3 regions of the Desemzia sp. C1 genome follow, and region 2 is predicted to be linked to each of the others. Evidence: riboswitches for the same ligand, from Rfam matches in the RefSeq annotation. Region 2 holds a riboswitch; each other region holds the start of a gene.
What was found. Region 2 has a riboswitch for lysine ahead of LMF32_RS05965 (ABC transporter permease subunit). Riboswitches for the same ligand answer to the same signal wherever they lie in the genome.
Positions count from the first base shown of each region.

Region 1: linked by a shared signal. The riboswitch ahead of LMF32_RS11035 (TIGR00366 family protein) and the one ahead of LMF32_RS05965 (ABC transporter permease subunit) in region 2 are both predicted to bind lysine.
Region 3: linked by a shared signal. The riboswitch ahead of LMF32_RS03605 (diaminopimelate dehydrogenase) and the one ahead of LMF32_RS05965 (ABC transporter permease subunit) in region 2 are both predicted to bind lysine.

Region 1 covers NZ_JAJIZP010000003.1:2,183,568-2,190,756, reverse strand. Annotated here, with positions in the region: gene LMF32_RS11050 (carbon starvation CstA family protein) at 1-1,433, opposite strand, end outside; gene LMF32_RS11045 (LytTR family transcriptional regulator DNA-binding domain-containing protein) at 1,576-2,313, opposite strand; gene LMF32_RS11040 (sensor histidine kinase) at 2,291-4,066, opposite strand; lysine riboswitch at 4,270-4,417, shown strand; gene LMF32_RS11035 (TIGR00366 family protein) at 4,568-5,968, shown strand; gene LMF32_RS11030 (CoA pyrophosphatase) at 6,004-6,633, opposite strand; gene thpR (RNA 2',3'-cyclic phosphodiesterase) at 6,635-7,189, opposite strand, start outside.
Region 2 covers NZ_JAJIZP010000003.1:1,137,990-1,145,178, reverse strand. Annotated here, with positions in the region: gene opp3b (oligopeptide ABC transporter permease) at 15-956, shown strand; gene opp3C (oligopeptide ABC transporter permease) at 960-2,009, shown strand; gene LMF32_RS05975 (ABC transporter ATP-binding protein) at 2,021-3,187, shown strand; gene LMF32_RS05970 (ATP-binding cassette domain-containing protein) at 3,171-4,115, shown strand; lysine riboswitch at 4,647-4,818, shown strand; gene LMF32_RS05965 (ABC transporter permease subunit) at 4,964-6,541, shown strand; gene LMF32_RS05960 (amino acid ABC transporter ATP-binding protein) at 6,554-7,189, shown strand, end outside.
Region 3 covers NZ_JAJIZP010000003.1:642,050-649,238, reverse strand. Annotated here, with positions in the region: gene nrdD (anaerobic ribonucleoside-triphosphate reductase) at 1-1,142, opposite strand, end outside; lysine riboswitch at 1,360-1,505, shown strand; gene LMF32_RS03605 (diaminopimelate dehydrogenase) at 1,605-2,576, shown strand; gene LMF32_RS03600 (GNAT family N-acetyltransferase) at 2,654-3,076, shown strand; gene LMF32_RS03595 (MerR family transcriptional regulator) at 3,225-3,653, shown strand; gene LMF32_RS03590 (aldo/keto reductase) at 3,778-4,629, shown strand; gene LMF32_RS03585 (squalene/phytoene synthase family protein) at 4,777-5,610, shown strand; gene LMF32_RS03580 (acetyl-CoA hydrolase/transferase C-terminal domain-containing protein) at 5,972-7,189, shown strand, end outside.

The DNA.
Region 1 (7,189 bases), 1.0 Mb from region 2:
AGCTCTCCATCTGGATCGACTTGCTCTTTTTGTTTCTTGCCGGATGTCCAGAATACCCATAAAATACCTATTGAAAGTACAGCAGCTGCTGCAAAAGTCATAGTCGTTAAGCCCATTCTTAATCCTATTGGTTCACTTAAGATATAAACCACTACTGCGTAAAGCATAAACGCTCCTGGCAATAACGTGACTAAATAGTTTTTCCCTTTAAGGTACAAGTAACGCGTGGAAACCAATAGAGAGATTACGGCTGTCACTTGATTTGCCCAGTTGAAGTATCTCCATAGAATATTGAAATCCATATTGGTTAAAATAAAGGAGATCAAATACAAAGGAATAGTGACCATCAAAATTCTTTTGATCGTATCTTGTTTGATGTTCAAGTAATCGGCTAATATCGTTCGCAAACTTCTGAATGCGGACAATCCTGAAGAAATCGGTAATACGATTACCCCAATAATGGCAATTGTCCCAAAAACATTTCCTAGCAGCATGATGGATACTTCATTAACAACTAGTGAGGCTGTACCCGCATCAATCATTTGACTCAACGTTTGTCCATCAAATAAACTCATTGAAGCTGCTGCCCAGATCATCGCAATGACTCCTTCAGCAATCATCATACCGTAAAAAGTAAAACGTCCTTCTTTTTCATTCGTGCTGGTTCTAGAAACCATTGGCGCTTGAGTCGCATGGAATCCAGATAAGGCTCCACAAGAAATTGTAAAGAAAAGGGCTGGGAAGATCGCTAAACCACCTGGATGGAAATTTTGAATGGTATGGATGGTCAGATTTGGAATAGGACTGCCGCTGAACAATAAACTGATTCCGATTGCGATCGTGCTAATGATCAATATCGCACCGAACCATGGGTATACTTTTCCTAAAGCCTTATCGATCGGCAAAATCGTAGAAATAATGTAGTACACAAAAATCAATACTACAATCACGCCTAATCCCAACCAATTTGGTGTGATGCTGTTGATCAAGTTGGCTGGTGAAGTAACAAAGACCGTTCCTACTAGCATCAATAACAGCATAGTAAAAATGTTGACCACGTGTTTGACCGGTTTTCCTAAGTATTTGCTAGCCAATTCCGGCAAATGTGCTCCGTTATTTCTCAATGAAATCATGCCTAACATATAATCGTGAACAGCTCCTGCAAAAATACATCCGACAATGATCCAAATATAAGCTACTGGTCCATACAAAGCTCCCATAATGGGTCCGAAAATAGGTCCTGTCCCTGCAATGTTCAATAATTCAATAATAGCGTTTTTCCCTTTTGACATAGGCACAAAGTCATACCCGTCTTTTAGAACTTCTGCAGGAGTTTTCCGACTAGGATCGATCGAAAAGTTTTTCTCAATAAATTTCCCATACGTAAAATACCCGATAATCAATAAAGCAATACCGCCTAATAATGTGATCATGTTCTTTCCTCCTTTATTTTTTGTACACCCTTTCATTCCACAAGATAAGTGTACTCAATACTATGAGGAAAATGCCTTTTTGCAGCTGAAATAGCAAAACTGCAAGCTGAGATGCACACTTGCAGTTCTAAGATTAACTCTATTAAGACAATCCGATTTTTTCCTTGAATTCTTTCATATAGGACCGGCTTACAGGGACTTTCAATTGATTTGACATCGTCAGCTGAAAGGTGTGATTGAACCAGGGTTGAATTTCTTTTATTTTCGCGGTGTTGATCAAAAAAGAACGATGCACACGAAGAAACAGCCCGTACATTGACAGTTGTTCTTCCCAAGTATTCAATGTACCACTCAATGTGTAGTCTTTATTGTCCGTATAGAGACTGACTTCTCCATGCTGGACACTAACTGCAACGATAGAATCAACTTTTAATAAAAAGATCCGGTCTTCTACTTGGACAGGAATCGTTCCAACGTCAGGATGTTCAAAGACTCTTTCTTTTGCAGACGATTGCGTTGCTCTATGAGTTTGGGCGGCTTTTCTAACTGCTTGTTGAATACGCTCTAATGAAAAAGGTTTTAATACATAATCTCGGGCGTTTAATTCAAAAGCTTGAAGAGCATATTCGTCATAAGCCGTAGCAAAGATGATAATAGGTGGATGTTCTAAGCGACTTAACTTGTCTGCCAACGTTAACCCGCTTTCTTCCGTCAAATGGATATCCAAAAAAATCAATTCTATTGGACCTTCAATCAAACGACCTACCGCTTCTTCAATAGTCTCGGCTTCTTTAATAGACGTGATTTCAGGACACTGTCTTAATAGATAGGTCAATTCGTTTCTAGCTAATGGTTCGTCATCTACGATCAATGTATGCATGTTTTCCCTCCTCCAATTCTCTTCGTTGAATTCTGCACGATACAGTGGTTCCTTTGTGTGTTGACTGAAACTGCAGTTTTGCCGATTCTCCAAAAAGTCCGATCAAGCGTTTATTTAGATTTTCCAATGCAGATCCGGAACCTTTTTCAGAAGGAATGATCTCTTTGCCCAGTTTATCAACTAGTGCAGGATCGATTCCTACCCCATTATCACTTACACTGATTTGGATTGTTTCTTCTTCTCCATGAACATCTACCCAAACGTGATTGCCTGTTTTACGGTGTTTAAACGCGTGTCTAAAAGCGTTCTCGACCAACACTTGAATCAAGAAAGGCGGTAACAAGGTTTGTTCCAGTTCTTTGTCGTAGTCGATCGTTAATTTATACCGCCCTGGGAAGCGAGCTTCCTCTAATGTTTGAAAAGCTTCTACTTGCTGCAGTTCTTTGGTTAAAGGAATCATATTGGTTCTTGCCCCGGTTAAATTGGATCGGAAAAAATTGCTCAACTGAATCAGGAGTGTTCGAGCTTTTTCGCTATCTATACGGATCAAGGCTGAGATCGTATTGATTGAATTGAAGAAAAAATGCGGATTGACTTGAGACTGCAAAGATTTTATCTCCGCATCTTGTAAGAGTTTGCTTTGTTCTTCTATTTCACCCAATTCGATTTGTTGAGAAAAGATATTGCCTAGTCCTTCTGCTAACTGTCGTTCCACAAAAGTTAGTTTTGACGGATCCGTAAAATACAATTTTAACGTGCCGACTGTTTTATTTTTTGACTGCAAAGGAATCACAATAGCCGCTGCTAAAGGACAGTCAGAACGATTGCAGCCGATTTCCTGGCGCGAATGCGCTTCTCTTAGTTTGCCCGAACTCAACACTTGCTTAGACAGATCCGTGATGATCTCGGTAGATGGAATATGGTGATCACTGGCTGCTCCGACATGAGCTAAAATTCGATCTTGATTGGTGATACTGACAGCGTCTACTTTCATCCATTCTTTAATGGTTTTTGCAGCTTTTTCACACGATTCTTCGTTTAACCCAGAACGGAAATAAGGCAGTGTCTGATTCGTTAATTGCAACACATCGTGCGTTTGGACAGCTTTTGTCTGTTCTTCCTGCTTTAAAGTCGTGTCGATAATGGATAAGAAAACTGCTGTACCAATACTGTTGGTCAATAACATCGGCAAGGCGATAAAACGAACCAGCTCCCACGACTCGGCGAATGAACTGCCTAATAGTAAGATACACAGCATTTGAACCAACTCCATCAAAAAGCCGATTTTTATCCCGTCAACGGCAGATGGATAGTTTCCTTTTTTAACAAAGCGTCCACCGAAATGGCCTGAAAACAATCCGATCAATAAGGATGAAATAACGTAAATATGCACGTTTCCTCCTCCTTGGAAGTAGCGGACTACTGCAGATATCAGTCCTACAATCGTCCCAACGAGTGGGCCCCCGATCAATCCGGAGACACCGATCGTCAATACCCGTGTGTTCGCAAGAGCCGAGTCTGCAGATAATTGAGTGACAAATTGGTTCATGATCAGTTGATCTTTGTTGATCTCGACTCCTGTGTAATTTGAGATCAATGCAAACACACCAAAAACCATGATTAATTTGATTTTAACAGACAAATCTTTTCGGTTGGCTAAAGCTGTTTTGAAGTAAGAAATATTGATCAACAGGTAAGCTAATAAGATAATCAAACCGCTTCTTTCAAGCAGTAGGATAAATAATGACAGCATAAGCACTCCTCCAGTAAAGTAGACAAAAACTATTTTCTACTCTTAGTCTACACCATTTCTGAAAAAAATAATGGTATTTTTATGCATCAATTTATTAAAATCGGGGGAAAACGAAGGCTTTTATTAGAAACCTTTCCAAAAGATTGCAATCTTTTTAAGGATGATGTATAGTTTGTAACTGTTGATGAACTGAATATTATTCAATGTGATGTAGAGGTCGCGGTAATTAAGAGTAAGAGTATCTGAAAGGAATTATCGCCGAAGTGCTAATGTACTGGGGCTGCGCTGAATAAGCGTAGCACTGCCTAAGCAAATTGCCCAAATTTGCTATAGGAGCGCTCTTCATGTTGTGGGCAGAAGGTATAGTCTAGTATAAATAAAGCTATGGGCCCTTTTGCTCATAGCTTTTTTGTGTATTTTTTTTACTTTTTCTGCTGCCTCTTCAAAAGCATTTTAATGAATAGTATTGATTTCGATAAAATACTAGGAGGACTTATTATTATGTTGCAACAAAAAAAATCACGAATTCCACATACATTCGTGACACTACTTTCTTTTACGATCGTTATGGCGATCATGACATATGTTTTACCGGCCGGTCAATTTGAACGTGCTGAAGTTGACGGACGGACAGTGGTTATTCCTGATTCTTACACTATCGTTGAATCGAACCCACAAGGATTTTTTGATGTATTAAAATCCGTTCCAAAAGGAATGACGGAGACAGCTGACATCATTTTCTTCTTATTCATCGTAGGAGGAGCATTCCAATTGATCACAGATTCAGGTATGATCAGCTCTGGAATCAACTTATTGGTTAAAAGACTGCAAGGAAAAGAAAAATGGGTCATTCCGATTTTACTATTAGTCTTTGGTGTGTTGGGCTCTACAATGGGGCTTTCAGAAGAAACGATTGTATTTATCCCAATCGGTGTAGCCTTAGCATTGGCTCTAGGTTATGACGCCTTAGTCGGTGTATCGATTATTTCTTTAGGAGCAGCCATCGGATTTTTCGCCGGATTCATGAATCCTTTCTCTGTAGGAGTTGCTCAAGAAATTGCTGAATTGCCGTTGTTTTCTGGAGTCGGCTTTAGAATTATTATTCTTCTTTCTCTATGGGTAGCTACATCTGTATTCTTGATGCGTTACGCAGAGAAAGTAAAGAAAAATCCAGAAACAAGCTTGTTGTATGACTGCAAAGCAGGTACCCATGTGACTGCTGGAGGAATCGATTTTGAAAATCTTCCTGCTTTCACTAAAAGACATTTAGCTACATTGATTGTATTTATTGGCGGTTTTGCCATTATTGGTTACGGTGTATTCCAATACGGCTGGTTTATTGTCGAGATTGGTTCAGTTTTCCTTGGAATGGGTATTTTAACTGGATTGATTTCAAGAATGTCTCCAAGCGACATCGCAGAATCATTTGTCGTTGGAGCGAAAGAAATGGTCTTCGCTGGATTAGTTGTAGGGATCGCTCGTTCAATCTTAGTGGTTATGGAAGATGGATTGATCATTGACACATTGATCAACTATTTGTCTCATTTGATCAGTTCTCTACCGGATTCATTAGCAGTCGTTGGAATGTACATCACTCAAATCGTGATCAACTTCTTTATTCCGTCTGGAAGCGGACAAGCAGCAGCTACTATGCCAGTAATGATTCCATTAGCGGATACATTGGGTATTACACGTCAAACTGCTGTTTTAGCGTTCCAATTCGGTGATGGTTTTATGGATTCGATTATCCCAACTTCTGGTGTATTGATGGCTCAATTATCCATCGCTAAAGTATCTTATGATGTTTGGTTGAAATTCATTGGTAAATTGATGTTGATTTGGTTGGTTATGGGAATGATTTTCTTATTGATCGCGAACTACATTCAATACGGACCGTTCTAATTAAACGCAAATAAAAAGAGTGAGGCCTTTGAGCCTCACTCTTTTTTACTGTCAAACAACTTATTTTCTTTGATCAAATGAATAAGCCGTTCGGTCAGTGAAGCTGTAAAGCCCCACAAATAATGATCACTTAAATTGTAAAAAGGAATCGTGCTTTTAGGTTTTCCGAAATTGTATTGTTTTCCATTTGGAATGCGGTCATAAGGAAAATCAGGCGGGTACTTCATCATTCCTAAGACCGTATAATGATCCGGTTCATTGTCTATAAAGTATTGAATCGGCACCGTATAGATTTCTTCTACTTCTTCATTCCAAATAATATCCAGCAAGTCTACCCCTTTGATTTCGGCTAATACTGAATGAATGACACGGTTGTTCTGAACGATGTAATCCATTGCTCCTAAGACATGAATTGATTCGATTGGGATCTGCAGCTCTTCAACAGTTTCACGAATCGCTGCTTCTTTAACTGTCTCATTCGGCTCAACTCTGCCGCCAGGAAAAGATGTGTCTCCTGGTTGGGAGATATGTTGGCTGCGCACCTCATACAACAAGTGCGGAATACCATCTACTTCAATGATAGGGATGAGTACGGCGTATTCTTTGGTTACGTGTAACGGTTTTGGCTGGTATTGAGCGAAAAACGTTTCTATGTTGTCTATCAAATCATTCTTCTTTCCTTTCAGCAGATTTCTTTGAACTCTTTAAGGGATACCGCACAAAAGGACGATACATTAAGCGACCATTTACGCGTACGCTTTCAAATAAAGTCAAATACTCTAATTGGACGGGGATTGGATGCTCTAATGATGGGTTGAAAGAAATTTTGGCGCTTTCTTTCCATCCAATGTTTCGTCCTAGAGTGATGTGAGGTGTGTAAGGCTGTTTTTCAATAATAAACGATTTCTTTCTCATTACAGTATGCAGCCGTTCATACAGTTGCAGCAATGGGTCGCTTGTTTTTGGACCGGCCCATAGAATCAAGCCTTTTTTCTTTTGAAATGCACCAAGTACCTCTACTGACAGATCAAAAGGGCTCGTTTCAGCTGCTGTTTCAGCGACTATCGTTCTTAACTGACCGATTTCTTTTGGATTGGCTTCACCAATGAATTGAAGGGTGAAATGAAAATTGTGTTTATCCGTGAAACGGCCTTTTTTTGCAGCAGGAATCATTTGCTGCTGCACATTAAAAAGAGCCTTTTTTGCTGTTTCGTCCAGTTC
Region 2 (7,189 bases):
GAGGTTGGATTACAATGAAGAATTATGCAAAGTACTTTGGAAAACGCGTTTTATATATGATTCTTACTTTGTTCCTGATTGCTTCGATAACATTCTTTCTCATGAAGCTCTTACCTGGTACTCCTTATAGTAACCAAGATAAGTTAAGTGAAGAACAAATTTTTATTATGAATGAGAAATATGGTTTGAATGAACCAATTATCGTGCAATATGGAATTTATTTATTTGGACTTGTTACAGGTGACTTGGGAACTTCTTTCCAATTCAATAATACTCCTGTTGCAGAATTGATAGGCTCAAGGATAGCCCCTTCTGCCCAGATTGGTATTCAGGCGGTAGTCGTCGGAACGATTCTCGGGATTGTACTGGGTGTCGTTTCCGCGATGAAACAAGGAACTTGGATCGATACAACAGCAACATTAACCGCGATTATCGGCCGTTCCATTCCTAACTTTGTATTTGCAGTACTGCTGCAATTAATTTTTGGAGTTTGGTTAGGTTGGTTCCCTATCGCTTTATGGACTGGTTTTGCATCGTCTGTTTTACCGTCTATTGCATTAGCAATCTCCCCACTAGCCGATTCGGCACGATTTATGCGGACCGAGATGGTAGATGTATTAAGCAGTGATTACGTAGAATTGGCAAAAGCTAAAGGTCTAAGTAAGTGGGAAGTAGCTTTTAAACACGGAATCCGTAATGCTTTGATTCCACTGGTTACCCTTTTAGGACCAATGGCCGTAGCTTTAATGACTGGTTCTATGGTTGTTGAGAATATTTTTGCGATTCCTGGAATCGGAGAACAATTTGTTAAATCGATTTTAACAAATGACTACCCAACAATTATGGGTGTTACTATGCTGTATTCAGCGTTATTGGTTTCCGTTATTCTATTAGTGGATATTCTTTACGGAATTATTGACCCTCGTATTAGAGTAGCTACAGAAGGAGGTAATTAATTTATGGTGAGCAACAATAACTTTCATTCTGAACAACCACTACCTGAATTGACACCAGATCTATTTAAAAAAGCAGATAGTTTAGATGTTCAAGATAACGAAAAAATTACTGCCCCTTCTCTAAGTTTTACGCAAGATTCTTGGCGTCGACTAAAGAAAAACCAAGTCGCTATGGTCAGTATGGTTCTTTTAATTGTCATTACTTTATTGAGTCTCTTTGCTCCAGTAATTGCTCCTCAAAGTCCAAATGTTCAAACTATTGAACATGCGAATTTACCGCCTAAAATCCCTGGTTTGGATATTAATGGTTTAAACGGAACAATTGATCAAAATGGAACACGCGTAGATAAATATGAACAACAAGGCGTTGATAGTGACGTATCCTACTATCTAGGAACAGACAGCCTAGGCCGTGACTTATTGTCGCGTATTCTATATGGTACACGAGTATCGCTGTTTATTGCATTCGTGGCTGCCTTATTGAATCTGGTTATTGGAGTAACTTACGGGCTATTATCCGGCTGGATTGGCGGAAGAGTAGATACTGTGATGCAGCGTATACTGGAAGTTCTTTCTGGGGTACCCAACTTGGTTATTGTTATCTTAATGTTATTAGTGTTTGATCCTGGTATCAAATCTATTATCATTGCCTTAGCTTTGACTGAATGGATCTCAATGGCTCGTATTGTTCGGGCACAAACCCTTAAATTGAAAAACCAAGAATATGTCTTAGCGGCTAAAACACTTGGACAATCTTCTTTAAGTATCGCCTTTAAACACATTATGCCTAACTTATTGGGTATTATTATTATTCAAGTTATGTTCTCAATTCCGTCCGCTATTTTCTTTGAAGCTTTCTTAAGCTTTATCGGTATCGGTATTCCTGCTCCTGAAGCTTCATTAGGTACATTGATCAATGATGGATACAAAACATTCCGTTTCTTACCTCACTTGATGTGGTACCCTTCTGCTGTTATGAGTATCATTATGATCAGTTTCAACTTATTAGCAGATGGTTTACGAGATTCGTTTGATCCAAAACTGAGAGATTAGGAGGAAGCCTCATGGAAAATATATTAGAAGTAAAAGATCTGCACATTTCATTTGATACGTATGCAGGACAAGTCCACGCCATTCGCGGAGTAAATTTTGATTTGAAGCCTGGCGAAACACTAGCCATCGTTGGTGAATCCGGATCCGGAAAATCGGTTACCAGTCGAAGCATTATGCGCTTGTTAGCTAACAATGCTAATGTTGACAGTGGTGAAATTCTCTTCAAAGGTGAAGACCTTGTCAAAAAATCTGAAAAAGAAATGCAAAAAATTCGTGGTTCAGAGATTGCTATGATCTTCCAAGATCCAATGACTTCTTTGAATCCTACTCAAAAAATTGGTAAACAAATTGCTGAGCCTATTTTGAAACATCAAAACGTATCTAAAGACGAAGCTTACAAAAAAGCGGAAGAATTATTGCGTTTGGTTGGTATTCCAAACCCTGAAAAAAGAATGAAGCAATACCCTCATCAATTTTCAGGTGGCCAACGTCAACGTATCGTTATTGCGATTGCATTAGGTTGCAACCCTGATATTTTGATTGCTGATGAACCAACTACTGCTCTTGATGTAACCATTCAAGCTCAAATCTTAGAATTAATGAAAGAATTGCAACAAAAAATCAAAACGTCTATCATCTTTATCACTCATGATTTAGGTGTTGTAGCAAACGTTGCAGACCGTGTAGCTGTTATGTACGCTGGTAAATTTGTGGAAGTGGGAACGGTTGACGAGATTTTCTACAATCCACAACACCCTTACACTTGGGGACTATTAAGTTCTATGCCTACTTTAGAAACAAGTGGTTATTTGTACGCTATTCCTGGAACACCTCCAGACTTGTTGAATCCTCCTAAGGGTGATGCATTTGCTCCTCGTAGCGAGTATGCGTTGAAAGTAGATACAATGTACGAACCGCCTTTATTCAAATTATCTGACACTCATTTTGCAGCAACTTGGTTATTACATCCGGATGCTCCAAAAGTTACTCCTCCAGCTGGTATCGTAGCCCGTCAAAACGGCTTCCGTGCTAAGCAAGTGGACCTTGCTCCGTCAAGCGACCTGACAAAACTGAGCGGTCAAGATGTTGAGATCGATCAAGAACAAGGCAATCTTTCAGTTGATGAAATCACAACTGAACGTGATTCGAGAGGAGAAGTAAATGAGCCAAGATACTAATCGTAAAAAACTTTTAGAAGTAAAAAACTTAAAACAGTACTTTAACGTTGGTTCTAAAAATGAAGTCAAAGCCATTGACGATGTTTCTTTCGATATTTATGAAGGTGAAACTTTCGGGCTTGTAGGGGAATCTGGTTGTGGGAAAACGACAACTGGACGTACGATCATTCGTTTGTACGACCCAACTGACGGTGAAATTTACTTTGATGGTACTAAAGTTCATTCTTTACACGGAAGAAAAGATCAATTAGACTTTCGTAAAAACATGCAAATGATTTTCCAAGACCCTTATGCTTCTTTGAATCCTCGTATGAAAGTAAGAGATATCATTGCTGAAGGAATTGAGATTCATAAATTAGCCAACAGCGAAGAAGAAGTTACTGCTCGTGTAGAAGAATTGCTGGAATTAGTTGGATTAAACAAAGACCACTCTTCTCGTTACCCGCATGAATTTTCAGGTGGACAACGTCAACGTATCGGAATCGCTCGTGCTTTAGCAGTGGATCCTAAAATGATCATTGCGGATGAGCCGATTTCTGCTCTTGATGTGTCTATCCAAGCGCAAGTAGTCAACTTGTTGATGGAATTGCAGAAAAAACAAAAATTAACGTTCTTGTTTATTGCACATGACTTGTCTATGGTGAAATACATTAGTGACCGTATCGGTGTAATGTACTTTGGTAAAATCGTTGAATTAGCACCTGCTGATGACGTATACAACAAACCATTGCATCCATATACAGAAAGTCTGCTTTCAGCTATTCCATTGCCTGATCCAGATTACGAACGCAATCGTACTCGCTTTGCTTACACTCCTCGTCCTTCAAATGGCGAAGAAGAAAAGCTGAGAGAAATCGCACCAGGACATTTTGTGTACTGTCGTGAATCAGATGTACCAGGTCTTCAAGAAAAATTAGCTAAATACTAATTATTCTATCCCCTGCTATTCGGCAGGGGATTTTTTGTTTTCTTTAATTTCTAACAAAATTTCTTCCGACTTATAGGGGAATTATAGACAGCCATGGGACCACCTCGAGCCAAAGATCATGTCCTAAGGCTACAAGCACTCCCATGTTTCTCCTGAAATTTTTAGACGTATGTTTCTCATGAATTTAGAATTAAAAATAAATGTATTTAGTCAACTCTTTTCAGTTCTAGTATTTGCATAAAAACCAGATTGTATACTATTTGATGTTAATAAGTTACGATCGATTCGTGAAGCTGTGACATACTGTCTTCGCCACTTCCTTGTTGGCTTTGAACGGTGAATTTTTGTCGCATTTAAAGAGTTTATTGAATTCCTTAAAACTAAAATAGTTTTTATAAAGACGCGTAAATAAACAGTCTCGTCTTTACTTAATAACTACAAGATGGAAAATTTTACAATAAAAAATTGACAACTGCATAGTTTTCTTCTAAAATCTTATAAAGATCACCAATTAAATACGAGTATCCTTAATATTTTGATAGAGGTCGCGAGGTTCATTAATCCTGCTGAGTGAGGCAACACTGTGAAGCAGAGCTAGGGGACATCGCCGAAACAAAATGATTCTTGCTTGAACATTTTGTTGGGTTGCAAATGAACAATTTGTAAACTGTCTCAGCTATTGCTGAGTTGCGCTATGCTTGTAAAAGGTTTGCCGACGTAAAGTCTTCAGCCATTTTCCAATCATGGACGATGGCTTTTTTTGTACCTTTTTTTCTATCATTTGTTCAGACCTCGTGAAAGGAATGAGTCATTTGAAAAAAAATATTTTACTTTTACTACTAAGTGTCATTTGCTTTGTCTCTTTAGCACAACCTCTAACGGTGAAAGCACAAGAACAAAGTCCAGATAATGAATTTCGGGTTGGTTTAGAAGCCAGTTATGCACCTTTTAATTGGACACAGACATCTCCAGATAACGGTGCTATTCCTATTTTTGGAGAGGAAGGGTCTGCTTATGCTGGTGGATATGACGTTCAGATCGCGAAAAAAATCGCAGACGGATTAGGCAAAGAATTAGTCATTGTCAAAGTCCAATGGGATGGCCTGGTTCCTGCGTTGCAGTCTGGAACGATTGATGCCGTTATTGCCGGAATGTCTCCAACTGAAGAACGCCGTGAGCAAATCGACTTTACCGATGCCTATTATGAGTCAGATTTAGTGGTAGTCACTCGAAAAGACAGTCCATTTGCCGATGCACGCAACCTGTCTGATCTTTCTAACGCAAAAATCACTGCCCAACAGAGTACGTTTCATTACACTGTTATTGATCAAATACCCGATGTACAAAAAGAACAAGCCATGAAAGATTTTTCGGCCATGCGTACTTCCCTTGCTTCAGGTGTCATTGACGGTTACGTTAGCGAACGTCCTGAAGGGATAACAGCTACTGGTGCTAATCCAGACTTAACCATGGTGGAATTTGATGAGGGAGAAGGATTCCAAACCAATCCCGAAGACGTGCAAGTGGCTATTGGAATGCGTCAAGGAGATCCAGATCTTGAACGAATCAATGAAATCATCGCAACCATTTCCGAAGATGAACGTACAGAATTAATGGACACTGCCATTAAAGAGCAACCTGCTGCAGTAGAAGAAGTACCTGATGGCGAAACTGCAGAATCTGATTCAGATGAAGGGTTGCTTAGTGATTTTAGAAACATTTTAGATGAATATGGTATCCTCTTTCTTCGTGGAACAGGTCTGACTCTTTTTATCGCTGTATTTTCAACTATTGTTGGGTTGCTGATTGGATTGCTCATTGGTATTTTCCGTTCACTGCCCTCTGCTGAAAATCCATTTAGCCGTTTCCTCCAAAAAATTGTTCATGGACTTTTGACTATCTATATTGAAGTCTTTCGTGGAACTCCCATGATCGTGCAAGCAATGGTCATTTATTATGGAACGGCATTAGCCTTTGGTGTCTCTATGAACCGGACAGTTGCAGCGTTGTTGATTGTGTCGATCAATACTGGAGCGTATATGTCTGAAATCGTCAGAGGGGGTATCTTCGCTGTTGACAAAGGTCAAACTGAAGCTGCTCAAGCCATTGGAATGACACATGGCCAAACAATGATCAAGGTTGTCCTTCCCCAAGTAATGCGGAATATCCTGCCGGCAACGGGTAATGAGATCATTATCAATATTAAAGACACGGCTGTTCTGAGTGTTATTAGTGTTGCTGACTTGTTCTTCCAAGGAACAACCGCTGCGGGTACTAACTACCAATACTTCCAGACCTTTACGATCGTTGGTGTTATCTATCTTGTCTTAACAATTTCAGCAACTCAGCTCTTGCGTCTGGTCGAACGAAAAATTGATGGTCCAAGTGAATATGCCATGCTTGATGAATTAAATCCTGAGGAATAAGGAGGTCTTCTCGTGTCAGCAACTATCGAAATTAATCATTTAAAAAAGAATTTTGGAAAAAACGAAGTCTTGAAAGATATCAGCCTTTCCGTTACTAAAGGGGAAGTTGTTACTATTATCGGCTCTTCCGGGTCAGGAAAATCTACACTGCTTCGCTGCATAAATTTATTAGAAAAACCAACCAGCGGAGAAATCATTTATAAAGGTGAAAATGTTCTGAAAAAAGGATACAGTTTGCCAAAATACCGTAAAAATCTAGGCATGGTATTCCAATCTTTCAACTTGTTCAATAACATGAACGTTTTGGAGAACTGTGTCACTGGACAAGTAACTGTATTGAAAAGAGATCGTGAGGAAGCAGAAAAAATTGCTCAAGAAAACCTGCAACTAGTTGATATGGAAAGATACGTCAATGCTAAACCGGATCAACTTTCTGGGGGACAAAAACAGCGTGTAGCTATTGCACGGGCTCTGTCTATGAATCCAGACGTTATGCTGTTTGATGAGCCGACTTCTGCTTTGGATCCAGAAATCGTCGGAGAAGTTTTGAAAACTATGAAACACTTAGCAGAAACAGGTTTGACGATGGTCATCGTCACGCATGAAATGGGTTTTGCAAAAGAAGTTTCCGACCGCGTGATCTTCATG
Region 3 (7,189 bases), 500 kb from region 2:
AAAACATCCGGATACATTCGTTGAGTAGAACATTCTATGGCTAACTGTTTGATATCATAATTAGGGTCGCTCGGGCTTAAGTTCAATCCGCGTTTTAACGTAAAGATCAGTTTTGGGAAAATGGCTGTCCGCTTTTCTTTCCCTAAGCCTTGGATTCGAATCTGGAGAATAGCTTTTTGGATTTCTCTTTCAAACAAATTCGTTCCTAAACCAAAACCAATACTAGTAAAAGGTGTTTGACCTTGGGAAGTATAAAGCGTATTGATTTCATATTCTAAACTTTGCATCGCGTCATAAATGTCTTTTTGAGTTCGTTCTGTTACGTAAGCTTGTTTCTTTTCAGGATCTGAGATCCATTTTTCAGCTTCTGATTGATGCTTTTGATGATTGAGTTGTGCATAGGGAGCCAACACTTCATCGATCCGGTCAAAGCTGCAGCCGCCGTATTGACTGGAAGCCACATTTGCAATGATCTGAGCCGTTTGGGCAGCTGCTGTTTGGATAGAACGAGGACTTTCTACTTCAGCATTCCCTATTTTGAACCCTTGAGCGAACATATTCTCAAAGTCGATCAAGCAGCAGTTGCTTAAAGGAGAGTAGGGTGTGTAATCCAAATCATGATAATGGATGTCGCCTTTTTCGTGGGCATTGGCAACCGATTTAGGCAATAAACGTATACCAATCGTTTTTGCCACTATTCCGGCGGTCAAATCGCGCTGGGTGTTGAATACATTGCTGTCTTTATTGGCGTTTTCGTTGACTACTGTCTTATCTTTTGCCAACAATTTAGTAATCATATAATCGATATCTCGGTTTTGATGGCGGGAACGTTGCTTACTCGATTGGAATTCTTGGTAGTGTTCTAAAGTTGCTTGATACCCTTTTAATGATAGAACTTTTTTCACAAGACTATCTAAATAAAGTGTTGAAACAACTTCCTCTTCTTCAAAATAAAGAGAATTTTCTATTTCATTAAGCAAATCGAGAGCATTAAAATCGGATAACTCTGTAGTGTCCGCCAAACGGGCAGCTTTTAAAAGCGAACGTTTCAATTTAGAAGATTGATACGGTTCTAAATGACCGTCATTTTTTTGGACAGTTAAAGGGTTATGTAAGACTGCATTTTTTTGATGTGGTGACATATGACTTCCTGCTTTCTATATGATCTATTCTTTATTTTACCGCTAAAAAAATAAATAACAACTAAAAAAACACCATATGTATAACTTTTTTAATTACTTAAATACTACATGTTGTGTTTTAGTAAGTATCTGTTGGTTGCCACATTCCGCTCCACAGGAATGAGTTGATTTCTAAAAAACCGTGTGTTAGGGTTAAGAAAATTAAACAGAATAGTCGATATAAGATAGAGGTCGCGGTTGTAAAGAGTAGCTTGTCGAAAGGTGCAGTCGCCGAAATGCTAGAAAGCATTGGGATCATATTAAATAAGTATGGTACTGTCAACTTTGAGATGCCCATCTCAAATGCGAAGAACTGCTTATATTGAGGGCAGAAGGAGAAAATCATGGGTGCCTTTTGCTCATGATTTTTTGTTTATTTTCATGAACAATTATTCAATAAGGGATTTGGAAAGGGGAAACACGATGGCGATCAAAATTGGTATTGTAGGGTATGGTAATTTAGGAAAAGGGGTAGAGACGGAGTTGGCCTTGAACCCGGATATGGAACTAACAGGTGTCTTCACACGAAGAGATCCTGCACAAGTGCCGAGTAATGCAGCAGTTTATCAGTTGGACGAAATCACTGATTTTAAAGATAAGATCGATGTCTTGATTCTATGTGGAGGATCGAAGTCGGATATTCCTGTCCAAGCTCCTGTACTGCAACAGAATTTCCACACAGTAAACAGCTACGACAATCATGCTGAAATACCGGCTCACTTTGACAGTATCAATGAAACAGCACTAACCAATCAGACAGTAGGAGTGATTGCGACTGGATGGGATCCTGGTTTGTTTTCATTGAATCGATTGGTAGCGGAATCTGTATTGCCCAAAGGAGAAACATATACGTTCTGGGGCAAAGGGGTCAGCCAAGGGCACAGTGACGCTATCAGACGAGTAGCGGGTGTTAAATTAGGGGTACAATATACTCTTCCTAATGACGATTTGATCACGGAAATCAAAGAAGGGAAAGAAGTTTCTTACACAAAAACCTCTTCTCATAAACGAGTGTGCTATATTGTGCCTGAAGAAGGTGCAGATAAAGAAGGCATCACAAAAGACATCCAAACGATGAAAGATTATTTTGCAGAATACGAATCAGAAGTTCATTTTATAAATGAAGCAGAGTTCTACCAGCAGCATACAGGGATGCCGCATGGCGGACGTGTGATTCGTCGAGGGTATACTGATGAAGCGAATATGGCTGTTTATGAATTCAGCTTAGATTTGGACAGCAATCCTCAATTCACTGCAGCTGCAGCTATTGCTTATGCTCGAGCAGCCTATCGTTTAGCACAAGAAAAACAATACGGCGCCAAAACGGTTTTTGATATCGCACCAGCGTATCTTTCTCCAAAATCAGGAGCAGAGTTGCGGAAAGAACTGCTTTAAGGAGGGCTTAAATGACGTTGCTGTATGAAATCTTCTACTGATTATTAAGAAAAAATAAAATCAGAGGAGAAAACAACATGACAATTATCTTTAAAGAAAACCAACATCTGCCGGAAAAAGCTGTTCATGCTTTATACGATTCAGTGGGGTGGTCCGCTTATACGAAAGACATGGAAAAACTGTTAAGAGGCATCCGAAATTCTTTTATAATCACTGCGTATAAAGAACAGGAATTGATTGGATTAGTTAGGTATATTACTGATAAAGAGACGATTTTATTTGTACAAGATCTATTGGTGAAACCCGATTTTCAACACCAAGGAATTGGCGGCGAGCTGCTTGATCGAGTACTCAACAAGTATCCTAAGGTCAATCAAAATCTGCTGTTAACGGATCGAACAGAAAGTACTATTTCTTTCTACAAACGCCAAGGATTTAAAATGGCAGAGGATCTAGAAGCAGCCGCTTTCGTGAAAGACCGAAGATACGATGGAATGTGAGCGTTAGTTACAGTAGTTAAAAAGCAATCTCTTGTAGTGACCAAAGAGATTGCTTTTTTTCATTTCATCAACCATTTATATTTGTTGGTATGGAGTAAACTCCATAGTTTATAATACTAGTTAGTATGAATGTTTAGGAGGTTGAAAGATGAACATTAAAAGTGCAGCAAAGATGTTTGAGTTATCGATAGATACGTTAAGGTATTATGAAAGAGTCGGTGTCATTCCGCCTGTCAAAAGGGATAAAAATGGGTATCGGAATTATACGACAATGGATTTGAATTGGATTTTTTTAGCAAAAAGTTTACGTAAAGCAGGGTTATCTATCGAATCGATGATTGAATTTGCAACATTAGCTCAATCTACCGAAGACGTTTCAAAAGCGCAGAAAGAAATTCTTTCTAATCAACTCCAACAGATAGAAGCTCGTATTGTTGAGATGGAACAGGCACGGGATTTGCTGATCCATAAGATTGCTACTTATGATGAGCATGTAGCGCAATTTCAAGCTGGTTCTGTAGAAGAGAAAGACATCGAACAGTTATGGGAAATGGCTCATGTTAAAGAAATGGAATAAAAATAGAAATGAAGAGAAGAAAGTACTTGCTATGGAGTACACTCTATAGTTTACAGTAGAAATAGATGGTATCTACATTTAAATGTAAGCGAAATCAATTTTAGTAAAGAAAGGAAAGTGCTGTATGCAAACAATAAAATTAAACAATGGAGTAAAGGTTCCTATTTTAGGATTCGGAACTTTTCAAATCACAGATCCGCAAGAAGCAGAAGAGTCAGTTATAAATGCCATAAAAGCAGGATATCGACATATCGATACAGCTCAAAGCTATTTGAATGAAGAAGCTGTTGGGAGAGGAATCAAAAAATCGGGTGTTTCAAGAGAAGAGTTGTTCATTACTACAAAAATTTGGATCAGTAATACGACTTATGATGGTGTATTGGAGTCATTCAAACGTTCTTTAGACAGATTGAATTTGGAGTATGTTGATTTACTGCTTTTGCACCAACCATATAATGACACATATGGTGCTTGGCGAGCAATGGAAAAGTTACAGGAAGAGGGTAAAATTCGGGCTATTGGAGTCAGTAATTTTTCAGTTGCTAAAGCTGTCGACTTATCCCAATTCAATAAAACAACTCCCGCAGTAAATCAGATTGAAATCAATCCTTATCATCAGCAAAGTGAAACGCTCGAATTGTTAAGAGCTGAGGGAATCGTTTCAGAAGCATGGGCACCATTTGCTGAAGGGAAAAACAACTTATTCCAAAATCCCGTTTTAGCAGCTATTGGGGCTAAATATAACAAAACGGTGGCTCAAGTGATTATTCGATGGCTGGTCGAGCAGGATGTTATTGTATTAGCGAAGACTGTAAAACCAGAACGGATGGAAGAGAATTTATCTATCTTCGATTTTGCTTTAACTGAAGAAGACAAAGAAGCCATTAAAACATTAGATAAAAGCGAGAGCCAATTCTTCTCTCATGATGATCCTGAAATGATTAAAGCTTTAGCTGGTCGAATATTAGACGTTTAGATTTGTAAGATGCTTTCTGCAAAAGGAAGCATCTTTTTCATTACCAACTAAAATAATGAAATCTTCTTCTTTTCTTCTTATTTATTTCTTTAGTATTTAGAAAAGTTCTTATACAATAGGAATAAGAACTTTCAGGAGGAGAAACGCATGAAGAAAAATGAACAGTTTCCTAAAGAAGCTATGCGAGTTTTGAAGGAAACAAGCCGAACTTTTTATATTCCGATCACCTTTTTGAAAAGCGATTTAAAACATTCAGTGGCCTCTGCGTATTTAGTGATGCGCGCGATCGATGAGATCGAAGACCATGAACTGATTTCAGACGATACGAAATATGAGTTGTTGATGCAAGTGAGCGAACTCTTTAAGCGACCATTTACTGAAGAAGCGTATCTCCGCATTATCGAACCTGTAAAGGAGCAATTGCCTGAAGTTTCTTTGCGCTTGTACGATTGGGTGCAAGCCTGTCCCGAAGGCTCTCGCCCCATGATGATGGAGATAAGCAGTGAAATGGCATTTGGTATGGCCAAATGGGCGAAGAAAAATTGGCAAGTGCAGACTAAAGAAGATCTAGATGACTATACGTATTACGTAGCTGGTGTTGTAGGAGTTTACTTGTCTAAGTTATGGCATTGGTCTTATGGCCAAGAAACGGACCTGGATCTGGCGATCGGATTCGGACGAGGACTTCAAGCAGTTAATATTTTACGCAATCAAAAAGAAGACAGCGAAGAACGGGGCGTCAGTTTTGTTCCAGACGGCTGGTCAAGAGATGATCTATTTGCTTACGCAGAAGACAATTTGAAAAAAGCAGATGCTTATATCGCCACTTTATCGGAAAAAAGTACGGTGATGTTTTGTCGTTTGCCGTTAGAATTTGCGCATAAAAGCTTGAAGGCGATGAAAAAAGGACAAGAAAAAATGTCTCGAGCAGAAGTGGAACAAACGGTAAATGAAGTGAAAATGGAAGTTGATTCTAAATAAAACGAAATACAAAACACCCGGACATCTCTTTTATAACGTGTATGCGTTATAGAAGAGGTGTTTCTTTGCATTGAGTGGAATTAAAGGGCTTTCAGTTCAGCTTATAGGTTCTATAATTTTCCATAAGTAGACGGTTTCAATAAAAGTGAGGTAAAGTATGCGTGTAAGCGGTTTACAAAAAGTGTAAAAGTGTAATGTAAAAAAACCAATACTATTAAAGCCAACTCGATGTTCGGAGCTTTATTTGTTACAGAAGATCAAAAAGAAGGAATGACAGCTTTTACAGAAAAAAGAAAAGCTGCTTTCAAACGAAAATAAGTATTTGCCAACAGCTCTTTATAAATGAAGTGGGGGAACCATTATGACAATTACTGACTACAAAAAACTATACGAAGAAAAATTAACGACTCCTGAAAAAGCTGTACAATTAGTAGAACCTGGGGAAGAGATCATTTTCCCGATCAACCCAGGTGAACCACCTGCATTATTGGAAGCGTTACCCGAAAACAAGAATTTAGAAGGAAACTACTTACACCGTATGCTGCCAAGTTCTGGTCCATTAGACTTGCCGCCAAGCAAATTGAAACAAGTATCGATTTTCTTATCCGGTGCTGACCGTAAGTATTACCAAAAAGGGTTTGTTGACTTCTTACCAAACCATTTTTCAGACATCCCTTCATTATTGCTGCAACGTTCTGCTCATCCAGTGATTATGGCGACTGTTTCGCCAATGGACGAAAACGGAAACTTCTCACTAGGAACGAGTCCTTCTTATGTGGCACCATTGATTGAACATGCAAAAACAATCATTTTAGAAGTGAATGAAAATATGCCTCGTACTTTTGGTGCTAAAAACAACATCCATATCAGTCAAGTAGCAGCATTAGTAGAAAATACAGTTGATTTACCGGAATTGCCGACACCCCATTTGAAAGAAAAAGACTTGGCTATCGGAAAAATCATCGCAGATACAGTAAAAGACGGCGATACTGTTCAGATCGGTTTCGGATCTATGCCGAATGCGGTTATGGAATACTTGATGGATAAGAAAGATTTAGGCGTATACAGCGAAATGCTTCCAGATAAAATCGTTGATTTGTATGAAAAAGGGGTTGTCACTAACAAAAACAATCCAGCTTATCCAAACAAAACTGTTTCTACATTTGCAATTGGATCTAAAAAATTGTATGAATTCATGAACAATAACGAAGACATTTTGATGTTGCCGTGTGACGAAACAAATGGTTTATTGAACATTGCAAAAGTGGACAACTTAGTTTCGATCAACTCATCTGTTGAAGTTGATTTTTATGGACAGTGTAACTCTGAATCGGTTCAAGGGAAATTATATTCTTCTACTGGGGGACAAGCTGATTTCACTAAAGGTGTGCGCTTGACGAAAGATGGACGAGGAATCATTTGCTTGTATTCTACAGCGAAAAATGACGAAATCTCTACTATCGTACCAGAATTAGCTCATGGGTCGATTGTCTCAACATCGAAAAATGATGTCGATACTGTAGTAACAGAGTATGGAAAAGCTGAGTTGATCGGGAAAACCTTTGGTGAACGAGCAGAG